One region of the Burkholderia sp. Bp9140 genome, then DNA from elsewhere that is predicted to be linked to it. Evidence: riboswitches for the same ligand, from Rfam matches in the RefSeq annotation. Region 1 holds a riboswitch; the other holds the start of a gene.
The links. A riboswitch is a leader RNA that binds a small molecule or an ion and turns the genes downstream of it on or off. The one in region 1 is predicted to bind thiamine pyrophosphate.

Region 1 (7,055 bases):
GATGTCGTGACGCCGTTCCGGGCCCTGCGGTCAATGATTGTCAAATTGTCGGGCAAAACATTGCTGCGATGCAACAATTGCCGCCCGATAATCGCTGGCGCCCGTGACCGCACTGACGACCGCGACGCTGCCGACGCCCGTCGCCAGCACGTCCGGCAATGCGTCGAGCCCCACGCCGCCGATCGCGACGAGCGGCGCCCGCGCCCCGGCGAAGCGTGCATAGCGGGCGATCCGCGCGAGGCCCTGCGGCGGCGCCGCGACCGCCTTGGTCGCGGTCGCATACACGGGACCGAGCGCCAGGTAGCTCGGGCGCTCGTGCAAGGCGCGCAACATTTCGTAATAGCCGTGGCTCGACAGCCCGAGCCGCAGGCCGGCGCGCGCGATCGCGGCCAGATCGGCCGTCTCGAGGTCTTCCTGCCCCAGATGGACGCCGTACGCACCCTCTTCTACCGCGATCTGCCAGTGATCGTTGATGAACACACGCGCATCGGGATAGCGGCGCCCGGCCGCGACCGCACGCGCGACTTCGCGGCGCAACGCGTCGGGGTTCGTGCCTTTCACGCGCAGCTGCACGGTCCGCGCGCCGCAATCAAGCACCCGCTCGACCCATTCGGCATCCGGGACGACCGGATAGAGGCCGAGTTGCGCGGGGCACGGCGGAAATGCGGGCTCGGGCGCGGCGGCCAGATCGGCGACGCGCGGGAACCGCGCGGCGTCGACCGGCCACGCATCCGCGCCGCGCGTTTCGTCGCCGTCACGCCACGCCAGCGCGAGCACCAGCGCGTCGATCGGCGCGAAACCGCAATCGAGGAACGCGGCGAGCGCCGCGATCCAGTCGTCGGCGAGCGGATGCGCGGCTTCCAGCGCGTAGCGCACGCCCGCGGCATGCAGCGCCGCGCCGTGCTCGTCGAACTCGATCGCGACCGCGTCCGGCGACGCGGGGCGCGATGCGGCCGACGCGCGCGCCTGCGCGGCACGGTCGCCGGCCGACACGATCAGCACGTCGCCGCCGGCCGGCACGTCGGGCGCCGCGACGCACAGTCGCCACGGCGTCGTGCCGCTCGGCCAGTCGCCGAGGCGGGCACGAATCCGCTCGGCCGCTTCGGCCAGCTCGTCGGCCGGCGGCCAGAAGGCATCGGCGAAGCGCGCGCTCATGCACCGCCCCCGTCCTGGTGCCAGAACGGCATCCCGACCACCGGCGTGCTCGCGTGCGCGGTATCGCGCGCATCCATCGGCCCGGCGAGATAGGCCGCACGGCCGGCCTCGACGCCCTGCGCGAACGCGCGCGCCATGATCTCCGGGTGCGTGGCCTGCGACACGGCCGTGTTCAGCAGCACGCCGTCGAAGCCCCATTCCATGACCTGGCACGCATGCGACGGCACGCCGAGCCCGGCGTCGACGATCAGCGGCACGTCCGGCAGCCGCTCGCGCAGCACGCGCAGCCCGTACGGGTTCACGACGCCCTTGCCGGTGCCGATCGGCGCGCCCCACGGCATCAGCGCCTCGCAGCCGGCGTCGAGCAGGCGCCGGCCGATCACGAGATCCTCGGTGCAGTACGGCAGCACCTTGAAGCCGTCCTTGACCAGTTGCGCGGCCGCCTCGATCAGCCCGACCGGGTCGGGCTGCAGCGTGTAGTCGTCGCCGATCAGCTCGAGCTTGATCCAGTCGGTGTCGAAAACCTCGCGCGCCATGTGCGCGGTCGTCACCGCCTCGGCGACGGTCTGGCAGCCGGCCGTGTTCGGCAGCAGCGGCACCGCGTGGTGCTTGAGCAGGTCGAAGAAGCCGGCCTCGGCGGTGCCGCCGGTCATCTGGCGGCGCAGCGCGACCGTCACCATCCCGGGTCGCGACGCGGCGATCGAATCGGACAGCGACTGCAGCGACGGATAGCGCGACGTGCCGAGCAGCACGCGGCTTGCGAAGGTTTCGCCGTACAGCGTCAGCGCGTCGGCGGAAGTGAGGGACGTCATGTCGTTTTCCTGGAAGAGCGGGGGCGAACCGGCGGCGCTCAGCCGCCCGCGACGGGGTGCACCACGTCGAGCTTGTCGCCCGTCGCAAGCGCGCGCGCCGCATGCTGCGTGCGCGCGACGAAATTGCCGTTCAGCGCGACCGCGTATGGCGGACGCGCGCCGTATGCGGCCAGCGCGTCGGCCACCGTCGCGCCGTCGGGCAGCGTCAGGGTCAGTTGGTTGATCTGGATATCCATGAGGCTTGATCGAATTCGGTCGGCGGCGCGCGTCAGGCCGGCTGGCGCGCGTCGTCGCGGTGATGGAGGAGCGCCGGCCAGCGCGCGGCATCGCGCCACGCGGCGAATGCGTCGGCGTCACCGAACGCGCCGCCGAGCGCGGCTTCGGCAAACGCGACCGCCGCGTGCGCGACTTCCGGCGCGATCATGAAGCCGTGCCGGTACAGGCCGTTGACGGCGAGCGTCGTCGCACCGTCCCAGATCACTGCCGGGCGGTGGTCGGGCAGCGTCGGGCGGCACTGCGCATTGAGTTCGAGGATGCGTGCCTCGCCGAACGCCGGATGCACGGAGAACGCCGCGCTCAGCAGTTCGAGCGCGGAACGCACGCTGACGGGCGACATGTCCTCGCCCTCCACCTCGGTCGCGCCGATTACGTACAGGTCGTCCTGTTTCGGCGCGATGTACAGCGGATAGCGCGGATGCAGCAGCCGCACGGGCCGCGTGAGCCCGATGCCGGGCGCGCGCACGCGTGCGACTTCACCGCGGATCCCGCGCAGCGCGGGCAGCGCGGGTTTCGCGCCGAGCCCGCGGCAATCGATCGTGAAATGCGCGTCGGGCCGGTTCGCGTCGTCGATCGTCGCGTGCCAGTGCAATTCGACGCCGCGCTGCGCGAGGCCCGCCGCGAGCGCGCGCAGCGCCTGACGGTTGTCGAGCTGCCCTTCGCGCGGCAGCATCAGGCCGCGCGCGAAGCGCCCCGCGAGCGCGGGCTCGGCCGCGTCGACCTGCGCGCCGGCCAGCGCGACGAAGCCGCCGTCGAACAGCTCGGCCGGCGCGTTCGCGCGCACGCGCCGCTCGAACAGCGGCGCCTCCGCGCGATCCGCGTGATGCCAGACGACGAGCGTGCCGTGATGCTGGAAAAACACCGGTTCGGGCAGTTCCGCGAGCCATTGCGGCCAGCGCGCGAGCGATGCGACGCCGAGCTCGGTGATCAGCAACTCGGCGCTCGCCGCCTCGGCGAGCGGCGCGAGCATCGCCGCAGCGATCCACGCGGCCGACTGCTCGCCGTCGGGGCCGCCGCGCTCGTACAGCGCGACGCGATGCCCGTCGCCCGCGAGCCGCCACGCGATCAGGCGGCCGACGAGGCCGCCGCCGAGTACCGCGAAATCCGGCCGGGAAACGTGGACGTTCATCGCGTGCCCTCCCCGCGAACCGCGCGGGCCCGTGCGACAGACATCGACGCGCACGCGCCGTCCCGTGCCAACGCACGCGACAGCGGTTCGGGAACAGCGCAAAAGACTGAAGATTGAGCGGTCATCATTCCTTCCGTAACGCGCAATGCGCGTACCCAAAAGGACGAAACCGGCAGCAAAGGCCGGCCGGGCGGGACTCGGGCGCTGACCATGTGGGATGGCAGCCAGCGCGGCCCGGCGGGATCAGAAACTTCCCTCGCCGGTATTACCCGGATCGGGTGCGAAGGGTCTTTCTCAGCCTCGCCGCGTCGCCCGGAATGACCCGTCGGCCACGCTCGAAGCACCCCTGTTTCGTCGTCGGCCATTAGACCATAAAAGCGGAAAGCGCCGCAAACTGTCCCCCATGCGGCAAATTCGCCGTCGCGTCGCGCCGCTCTGGCACAATGCCCGCAGGCCGGCCGCGCGAGCGGCCGGTTGCCGCGTCACCGCCGGCCTTAAGTGCCGTTTAAGACGCGCGGGCCACCATCCGTGCGCCCGCCGTCAGTCGGCACCTCGTCCCGGCATGCCGTATCGCGGCGCGCGCCCGGCTTCGCCCGGCCCGCGCGCCGGCTACTCATCAGGAAGCACATGACCCAATCGATCGATCCCGTCCGCTCCGTCTCCGACGCGCCGCAGGACGAGCGCCCGGTATCCGCATGGAGCCTCATCAAGCCCTACTGGGTGTCGTCCGAATGGAAAACCGCATGGGGGCTGTTGCTCACGATCATCGTGATCAACCTCTGTGTGGTCTGGATCAACGTCAAGCTCAACAAGTGGAACGCGCAGTTCTACAACGCGCTGCAGTCGAAGGACGTCCACGACTTCCCGAACCTGCTGATGCAGTTCTCCGCGCTCGCGTTCGGCTTCATCATCCTCGCGGTGTACGGCCGCTACCTGCGGCAGATGCTCGGGTTCCGCTGGCGCCAGTGGCTCACCGACCGCTTTCTCGCCCAGTGGCTCGGCGATCGCGCGTTCTACCGGATCGAACGCGACCGCCTCGCCGACAACCCCGACCAGCGGATCACCGACGACCTCCAGTCGTTCGCGACGACGACGCTCGCGCTGTCGCTCGACCTGCTGTCGACGGTCGTCACGCTCGTGTCGTTCATCACGATCCTGTGGTCGCTCGCCGGCGCGCTGACGTTCTCGCTCGGCGCGACGCCGATCACGATTCCCGGCTACATGGTGTGGGCCGCCGCGCTGTACGCGGTGGTCGGCTCGCTGATCATCCAGAAGGTCGGGCACCCGCTCGTGTCGATCAACTACCAGCAGCAGCGCGTCGAGGCCGATTTCCGCTTCGGGCTGATTCGCGTGCGGGAGAACGCCGAGCAGATCGCGTTCTACGACGGCGAGCAAACCGAGACCGGCAACGCGCAGAGCCTGTTCATGCGCATTCGCGACAACTGGTGGCGCGTGATGAAGTACACGAAGCGCCTCACGTTCGTGCTGAGCTTCTACGGCCAGATCGCGATCATCTTCCCGCTCGTCGTCGCGGCGCCGCGCTATTTCGCGGGCGCGTTCTCGTTCGGCGTGCTGATGCAGATCTCGTCCGCGTTCGGCACCGTCAGCGATTCGTTCTCGTGGTTCATCAACAGTTACTCGACCCTCGTCGAATGGCGCGCCACCGTCAACCGTCTGCGCGAATTCAAGCGCGTGATGGGTACGTCGCACCTGAAGGAAAGCCTGTCTCCCGCGACCGAGCACGGCGGCATCAACCTGCACTACGTCGATGCCGCGAAGCTGTCGACGTCGTCGCTGAAGCTCGCGCTGCCGAACGGCAATGCACTCGCCAACATCGGCAACGTGACGATCGAACCCGGCTCGCGCTGGCTCGTGATCGGCAAGTCGGGCTCCGGCAAGAGCACGTTCATGCGCGCGCTCGCGGGCCTGTGGCCGTTCGGCGACGGCGCGATCGACGCGCCGGTCGGCGCGCGGATGATGTTCGTGCCGCAGACGAGCTACTTGCCGATCGGCACGCTGAAGGCCGCGCTCACCTACCCGGCCACGCCCGACGCGTTCACCGACGATGCCTGCCGCGACGCGCTGCGCGCGTGCCGCCTCGAAGACTACGTCGGGCGCCTCGACGAGACCGCGCACTGGACGCGCGTGCTGTCGCCGGGCGAACAGCAGCGCCTCGCCGGCGCGCGCGTGCTGCTGCACAAGCCGGACTTCCTGTTCCTCGACGAAGCGACGAGCGCGCTCGACGCCGACAACGAAGCGCGGCTCTATCACCTGTTCGCCGAACGGCTGCCGAAGGCCGCGATCGTCAGCATTGCGCATCGCGAGTCGCTGGCCGCGTTCCACGTCGGCACGATCAACGTCGAGCGCGTGCACGACAGCGACAAGGTCGCCGCGTAACCGCAAAACAAAATGCCGGCGCATGCGGCGCCGGCCTTCTCGTCCTCGTCCTGCCCGCCGTCCTGCTACGCCGGCGCGACCGGCACCGACACGATCGGCACATGCGACACGCCGTCGTGCGACAGCCGGCTTTCAAATAGCGTCAGCGCGCCGAAACGCACCGCGACCGGCCGCCCGGTCGCGCCGCCGTGTGCGGGCTGCCCATCCGCATTGCGCGGCAGCCGCGCGAGCGTGACGTGCGGCCGGAACGGCCGGCGGTCGGCCGGCACGCCCAGTTCGCGCAGCAGCGCGGACAAGTCGGCATTCAGCGCCGCACACGCGGGCTCGACCGCGAGTTCCGCGACGATCAGCCGCGCACGCGGCAGGCTCGGCCACCACGCAATCCGCTCGACCGGCTGCAACGGCAGCGCATGCGCGGCCGCGAGCGCCGGCAGGCGCGCGGCCAGCGCGTCGCAACGCGCACGTTCGATCGCGCCGATGAACGCGAGCGTCACGTGCAGTTGCGCAGGCGATGTGCGGCGCGCGCCACGCGTGACCGGCAACGCGTGCAGCGCGTCGCGCGATGCCGTGTCAGGCATCAGCGCGACGAACGCACGGAGCCGGTCGCCGTTCATGACTCGCGCACCGCCACGCGCACTTCGGCGGTCGCCTCGGCCGAAGCCGGACGCTGCGGCAGCGGGCCGTGCTCGCCCCACACGTCGGCCGGCAGCACGCGGGCGAGCTCGGGAATCGTGTTGCGGGTGAACACCGGTTCGGCGATACCCTGCGCGCGCTGCTGGCGATAGTCGCGCCACGCGGCGTGCGCATACTTGCCGAGCGCGAGGATCGCGACCAGGTTGATGATCGCCATCAGCCCCATGCTCGTATCGGCCATCGCCCACACGAGCGGCAGTTGCCCGACGCTGCCGAACATCACCATGCCGAGCACCGCGATACGGAACAGCGGCAGCACGCCGCGCCGCTTCGTGATGAATTCGACGTTGCCTTCCGCATACGCGTAGTTGCCGATCACCGACGAGTACGCGAAGAAGAAGATCGCGACGGCCATGTAGATACCGCCCCAGTCGCCGACGTGGCTCGCGATCGCGCGCTGCGTGAGCGCCGCGCCTGCCATGCCGGTACCGAGTTCGTACTGGCCCGACAGCAGGATCACGAACGCGGTCGCGCTGCAGATCACGATGGTGTCGACGAACACGCCGAGCATCTGGATCAACCCCTGCACGACCGGATGCCGCACGCTGGCGGTCGCGGCCGCGTTCGGCGCGCTGCCCATGCCGGCCTCGTTC
Region 2 (7,055 bases), on a different contig from region 1:
AGTCGGGAAGAGGGAAGGTGATTGACTGACGAAACGCCGAACCGGGCGGCGCGGCGGGCGGATCCATACCGCCCGCGCCTGCTACCGCATCACGGTGCCCGCGCTGTCTAGCACGAAGTCGACGCAGAACACGACGAGGCGGCTTTGCGCGCGAATCGCGACGGCCGCGGTATAGCAGTCGCGGCCTTCGGTCAGCGAGAAGTGCGGGCCCATCAGCGCGACACGCCCCGGCGCCGCGATCGCGCGCTGGAAGTACGGGCGGCGCGACCAGTTGCTGTGCGTCTCCGGGAACAGCGGCGCGAGCCGCGTGCCGCTCGCCTGGCCGCCCTCCGGGGGCGCGCCGATCGACGGCAGGAACTGTTCGCCGATCTCGTCCGTGACGAACACGCGGCGCGCGGCCGGCACCGTGAATACGCGCTGCGCGGCATCGTTCAGGTTCCCGCTCGCGGAAAACGCGGCCGCGCCGGCGAGCACGAGCCGCTCGATCGCGTCGAAGCCCGGCTGCTCGGCGATCGCCGGCACATGCCGATGCGCGATGAAGCGTTGCCACGCGGCATCGAGCATCGCGGGCGCCGCAGCGCTCGCATGTGCGATCGATGCATCGGGCTGGCCGAACTGGAAGCCCTGGACGAAGTCGATATCGGCCTCCATCAGCGCCTGCAGCGCGTCGTCGCTTTCGACGCCCTCGGCGAGCACCATCGCGCCGGCCTGGTGGAGCATCGATACCAGGTGATGCATGATGCGGCGATCCTCGGCGGACCAGGTCGCGCGCTCGACGAGCGAGCGGTCGAGCTTGACGATATCGGGCCGTGCGCGCCATACGCGGTCGAAATTCGAGAATCCGGTGCCGAAATCGTCGATCGCGATGAGGAAGTCGCGATGCTGGATCATGTCGATCGTGCGGGCGAGCGCGGCTTCGTCGCGCGCCGGCTGCTCGATGACTTCCAGCACGATGCGGTTCGGCGGCAGTGCGAAATGCCGGCACAGTGCCTCGACGAATTCGCGCTGCACGAGGCCCGAATCGAGCACGCGCGGCGTCACGTTCAGGAACAGCCAGCCGTCGCCGATACCTTGCGCGACGAAGTTGGCCGTGTGCAGGCAGCGGGCGAGCCGGTCGAGCAGCAGTGCATCGGCAGCCGCGCGCGTCCTGTCGAACAGCGCGACCGGCGAAACCAGCGTGCCGTTCTCGTCCACGACGCGCAGCAGCGCTTCATAGCCGACCACGCGCTTGTGCGTGATCGACAGCACGGGCTGAAACACGCTGCGCAGCGTCGTGTCGCGAAACGTGGCGATCCAGCCGCTGGGCGTCGGCGTGAGGCGTTCGAGCAGGGAGTCGAGCGAGAGGTCGCGGGAGGGCTTCATGTCAACGATGCCCTGGGGCGATCGGGGGAGCGGTGTCGTGACGCCACGCCGAAGCCGTCGCACGCGCAGGTGGACGTGAAAGAACGTGGAGCATCGTAACCGCCTTCTGCGGATGAGTGTTCCGAGTGTAACGGGAATGGCGCGGCGCGCGTATCAGGGAAACTCCAGACGCAAACGCTACACCGACGCTTGGACGGGGCTGTCCGCCCGGTTCAACGCGCAACGGCCGCCAATCGTGCACGCAGCGACGGCGCCACGTGTGCCGCGTGCATTGCGTGCGAAGAATGCGGGGATTCGGAGAACCGGGGAAGCCGGCCGGCTGCGCAACCGTGCGCGGTCATCTGCATCGGGTGATAAACGAGATGCTCCGGCGCGCACCGGTCGGCGGTCGGCGCTTGAGGACCGGTAGCCGGCGCGTCGCGGAAAACCGGGCAACCGGGCAACCGGCGGGGCGCCGGCCCCGCATGCCGCTCAGGTTGCTTCGCCGCCGCGCGGGCGGAGCCCGGGAATCCGCTTGATCACGCCGGTCGCAAGCGCGGTGCCGACGAGCACGATCGCGCAGCCTTCGATCATCACGACCGATACGTGTTCGCCGAGGAACAGCGCGCCCCACAGCAGGCCGAACACCGGTATCACGAACGTCACGGTAATCGCGCGGGCCGGGCCGACATGCGCGATCAGGTAAAAGAAGATGAAATACGCGATGCCCGTACAGGCGATGCCGAGCGCGAGCACGGCACCCCACGCATGCGTGCTGACGGCTGCTGCGGGCCACGTCGCGATCGCGAACGGCAGCAGCAGCACGGTCGAGCCGATCATGCTGCCGGTCGCGTTGACGAGCGGATCGACGCCGCTGAGCTTGCGCTTCGTATAGTTGGCCGCGATGCCGTACAGCAGCGTCGCGCCGAGCGCGGCGGCGGCGGCCAGCGCGGTCGCGCCGGCGCCGGTGCTGCCGTGCGCGTTCGCGATCTGATCCCAGACGAGCGTGAGCACGCCGGCAAAGCCGATCACGAGGCCGATCGCGCGCGGCAGCGACAGCTTGTCCTTCAGCCACAGGTAGGCGACGAGCGCGCCCCACAGCGGTGTCGTCGCGTTGATCACCGAGGTCACGCCGGCCGATAGCGTCAGTTCGGCATAGGCGAACAGGCAGAACGGCGCGCCCGAGTTCAGTACGCCGACGACGAACAATGGCCACGCGTGCCGGCGCAGCCGCGCGCCGAGGTCGGCGGGCTTGAAACGCGTCAGCGCGAGGCCCGTCAGGAACAGCGCGCCGATGCCCACCCGCAGCGCCATCAGCGGCGCGACGCCGAATTCGGCGACGCCGATCCGGATGAACAGGAACGACGCACCCCACAGGGCGGCGAGGACGGTCAGCAGAAAGGCGTTCTTGGGCGACATCGGGCGTGGCAGGCGAGGGGGACGGGACGCGGTGAATCTTACACCGCGTTACCGCGCCTTCGTTTCATGATCGGATGAAACGACAAGAAACGGGAAATCCGTTTTTCCGCCGACGCGAACCGCCCGGGCGGCCGGCGCGGCCGCTCAATGATGGCGCCAGCCGCCGTGCCCGCCGCGTCCGCCGAAACCGAAGTTCAGCGACAGCGCGGGGCCCCAGTAGCCGCCCCATGCAGGGGCATAGGCAGGGGCCGGATAGTAGTACACGGGGCCGGGGTCGACATACACGGGCGCGGGCTGTACCGGCGCCGCCGTGTAATAGCCGGACGGATAGTAGCCGTAAGGGTAATAACAGCCGGCGAGTGTCGCACACGCGAGCACCGCGGCGACGAGGGTCCTGTTCATGATGTTTCTCCGGCGGCGCCGGCAATCGGCAGATGCTTAAGCTTAGGACGCACGGCGATGACACGGTGTGCAAAACGGTAACGGATCATTTCCGTGCATCGCCCTGCGCGCCCGGACGACTGCTGCCGCCAGACGCGAAAAGACGCGAAAACGGCGCTTCCGCACCGCGGAAACGCCGTCAGGCCGAAACTGAAGCGTGCCGCCCGTCGCGCGGGCGCCCGGCCGGCTTACTTGCCGATCTGGTTGCCGATGATGCCGCCGGCTGCCGCGCCACCCAGCGTCGACAGCGCGTTGCCGCCGATCGCCGCGCCGGCTACGCCGCCGACACCCGCACCGATTGCCGTGTCGCGCTGGCGCCGTGTCATCGAATCGCAGGCCGACAGGCTGGCCACCGTCGCGACGAGCAGAGCGCATACCCCAAAACGCCGAATCGAGTAACTCATGATCGTTGTCCTTGTGGTGGTGAACGGGAGGGCGCACGACCGGCTGACGGCCGCGCATGACCCCAATCTACCCGCCGTCCCGACGCGCTGCTGTAAGGACTTGTTAAGGCTCGGACGGTTTCGTAATCAATTGTTTCCCTTGCGCCGGCGGGCACGCGGCATGCACGCGGATGCAAAAAAGCCCGCTCGAAAGCGGGCTTCGTGCAGTGCGTCACGAGGCGGTCCGTGCAGACCGCCGCGTTCGCTTACTGACGGTGATAGATTTCGGCGCCGGTCTTCACGAACTCGACCGCCTTGACTTCCATCCCCTTCTTCAGCGCCTCGCTTTCCGATACGCCCTGCTGCGCCGCGAACTCGCGGACGTCCTGCGTGATCTTCATCGAGCAGAAGTGCGGGCCGCACATCGAGCAGAAGTGCGCGACCTTCGCCGAATCCTTCGGCAGCGTCTCGTCGTGGAATTCGCGCGCCTTGTCCGGATCGAGGCCGATGTTGAACTGGTCTTCCCAGCGGAACTCGAAACGCGCCTTCGACAGCGCGTTGTCGCGCACCTGCGCGCCGGGGTGACCCTTGGCGAGGTCGGCCGCGTGCGCGGCGAGCTTGTACGTGATGATCCCTTCCTTCACGTCGTCCTTGTTCGGCAGCCCGAGGTGTTCCTTCGGCGTCACGTAGCACAGCATCGCGGTGCCGAACCAGCCGATCATCGCGGCGCCGATGCCCGACGTGATGTGGTCGTAGCCCGGTGCGATGTCGGTGGTCAGCGGCCCGAGCGTGTAGAACGGCGCTTCCTTGCACCAGTCGAGCTGGAGATCCATGTTCTCCTTGATCAGCTGCATCGGCACGTGGCCGGGGCCTTCGATCATCACCTGCACGTCGTGCTTCCACGCGATCTGCGTGAGCTCGCCGAGCGTCTTCAGTTCGCCGAGCTGCGCTTCGTCGTTCGCGTCGTAGATCGAGCCGGGGCGCAGGCCGTCGCCGAGCGAGAAGCTCACGTCGTACGCCTTCATGATCTCGCAGATCTCTTCGAAGTGTTCGTACAGGAAGCTTTCCTTGTGATGCGCGAGGCACCACTTCGCCATGATCGAGCCGCCGCGCGACACGATGCCCGTCATCCGGTTCGCGGTGAGCGGCACGTACTGCAGGCGCACGCCCGCGTGGATCGTGAAATAGTCGACGCCTTGCTCGGCCTGTTCGATCAGCGTGTCGCGGAAGATTTCCCAGGTGAGATCCTCGGCCTTGCCGTTGACCTTTTCGAGCGCCTGGTAGATCGGCACCGTGCCGATCGGCACCGGGCTGTTGCGGATGATCCACTCGCGCGTTTCGTGGATGTGCTTGCCGGTCGACAGGTCCATCACCGTGTCGCCGCCCCAGCGGATCGCCCACGTCATCTTGTCGACTTCCTCGCCGATCGACGACGTGACGGCCGAGTTGCCGATGTTCGCGTTGATCTTCACGAGGAAGTTGCGGCCGATGATCATCGGCTCGGATTCCGGGTGGTTGATGTTCGCGGGGATGATCGCGCGGCCGCGCGCGATCTCGTCGCGCACGAATTCCGGCGTGATCTCGGCGAGCGCGTTCGCGCCGAAGGCCGCGGCGCCGAACGCCTGGCCCGGATGCTGGCGGCCCATCATCGCGGCGAGCTTCGCGCCGTTCGGGCCGCTCGACTTCAGGCTCTCGATGTACTCGGCGCGGCGCTGGTTCTCGCGGATCGCGATGTATTCCATTTCCGGCGTGATGATGCCCCGACGCGCATAGTGCATCTGCGTGACGTTCTTGCCGGCCTGTGCGCGGCGCGGGTTGCGGTGCAGGCCCGGGAAGCGCAGGTCGGCGGTGGCCGGGTCGGCCGCGCGCTCGAGGCCGTACTGGCTCGACAGGCCGTCGAGCACTTCGGTGTCGCCGCGCGCTTCGATCCAGCGCTGGCGCAGCGCGGGCAGGCCCGCGCGGATGTCGATCTTCGCGTCCGGATCGGTGTAGGGGCCCGACGTGTCGTACACGTAGATCGGCGGATTCTTTTCGCCGCCGAAGCCGGTCGGCGTGTCGGCCTGCGTGATTTCGCGCATGGGCACGCGGATGTCGAGCTGCGAGCCGGTTACATAAACCTTTCGCGAATTGGGCAGCGGCGCGACGGCAGCGGCGTCGACATGGGCGTCGGCGGACAGAAACTTCGGATTGGCGTTCATGCAATCTCCTGTATGAGCGCCGGACAGGCGCGTCGGCGCTTGCCCGGAGCCCTTGACGAATGTGGGGCTCGAGCTAAGCAGGAGACGAGGCTTGGTGAGGCGGCGGATTTCGTCAGAGGGATGGCGGCGAAATCCGTACGCTTCCCTGCGCTGGCATTATCCAGATCAGGTTCAAAGGGTATTTCTCACCCGCAATGCCGGTTGTTTGACCGAACGCATTGCAGGACCCCCGCGTTAGCAGCGCACACGATACACTGGCTTGGCGGCGGTTTCAACCGGGAGAGGATCGGCTGTCCCGGTGCGGCCGCAGCATGGCGGGCGGCGCGATGGCCCGTCGAAATGGCAGTGTGCGTTGCCGCGGCATGGTCCGAAGGATCGACCGGCAGCGGCGAAGCGGTGCAACATGGCGCGCTTTCACGCGACCTAAAAAAAATTTCCGCAGCGGCTGTCATTTCCCGCGACGTCGTCCGTCTATTCGGCTCCTTGAACCCATGTTTTGGAGAGATGTCATGAAAAAAATTCTGATCGCCGCCTGCGTTGCCGCTTGCGCCACGGTCGCCTCGGGCGCGTATGCGCAGAACGATGCGATGTCGAAGGACAGCTCGTCGATGTCGAAGGACGCGATGGGTCACGACGCGATGGCGAAGGATGCGATGGGCCATGACGCGATGGCGAAGGATGGCGCGATGAAGAAGGGCGCCATGAAGAAACATGCGATGAAGAAGGACGCGATGGGCCACGACGCGATGGGCAAGTCGTCGGGCGACAAGATGGCGCCGTCGAACTGACGGAGGCCGGGCAGCGCGCGCGGCCGGCGCGTGTGCTGCACGACGGCCGCCCGCCCGCGTCTCGTTCTGTCTCGTCTCGCCGACTCGTTCCGGGAGTCTTCATCATGCAAACCGTTCCCGCCACCGGCCGTGCGGCCGCCACGCCGCCCGCACGCCCGATCCATCCGCTGTGGGTACGCGTGAGCCACTGGCTCAACGCGCTCGCGGCGATCCTGATGGTGTTGTCCGGCTGGCGCATCTACGACGCGTCGCCGATCTATCCGCCATTCGTGTTTCCGCACGGCATCACGCTCGGCGGCTGGCTCGGCGGCGCGCTGCAATGGCATTTCGCGGCGATGTGGCTGCTCGTCGGCAACGGGCTGTTCTACCTGACGATGTCGATCGCGACCGGACGCCTCGCGCGCAAGATGCTGCCCGTCACGCCGGCGTCCGTGTGGCGCGACGTGCGCGCCGCGTTGCGCGGCCGGCTCGCGCACGACGATTTG

Region 2: linked by a shared signal. The riboswitch ahead of thiC (phosphomethylpyrimidine synthase ThiC) and the one ahead of DIE21_RS30490 (FAD-dependent oxidoreductase) in region 1 are both predicted to bind thiamine pyrophosphate.

What each region holds. Positions count from the first base shown of each region.
Region 1 is NZ_QTPQ01000045.1:28,098-35,152, reverse strand. It holds gene thiE (thiamine phosphate synthase) at 31-1,155, opposite strand; gene DIE21_RS30500 (thiazole synthase) at 1,152-1,967, opposite strand; gene thiS (sulfur carrier protein ThiS) at 2,006-2,203, opposite strand; gene DIE21_RS30490 (FAD-dependent oxidoreductase) at 2,236-3,372, opposite strand; TPP riboswitch at 3,607-3,730, opposite strand; gene DIE21_RS30485 (ABC transporter ATP-binding protein/permease) at 4,000-5,769, shown strand; gene thpR (RNA 2',3'-cyclic phosphodiesterase) at 5,835-6,383, opposite strand; gene DIE21_RS30475 (sodium:alanine symporter family protein) at 6,380-7,055, opposite strand, start outside.
Region 2 is NZ_QTPQ01000025.1:40,736-47,790, forward strand. It holds gene arfB (alternative ribosome rescue aminoacyl-tRNA hydrolase ArfB) at 1-29, shown strand, start outside; gene DIE21_RS21000 (EAL domain-containing protein) at 82-1,362, opposite strand; gene DIE21_RS21010 (DMT family transporter) at 1,834-2,760, opposite strand; gene DIE21_RS21015 (hypothetical protein) at 2,905-3,162, opposite strand; gene DIE21_RS21020 (glycine zipper 2TM domain-containing protein) at 3,390-3,605, opposite strand; gene thiC (phosphomethylpyrimidine synthase ThiC) at 3,851-5,782, opposite strand; TPP riboswitch at 5,907-6,023, opposite strand; gene DIE21_RS21030 (pentapeptide MXKDX repeat protein) at 6,292-6,570, shown strand; gene DIE21_RS21035 (cytochrome b/b6 domain-containing protein) at 6,675-7,055, shown strand, end outside.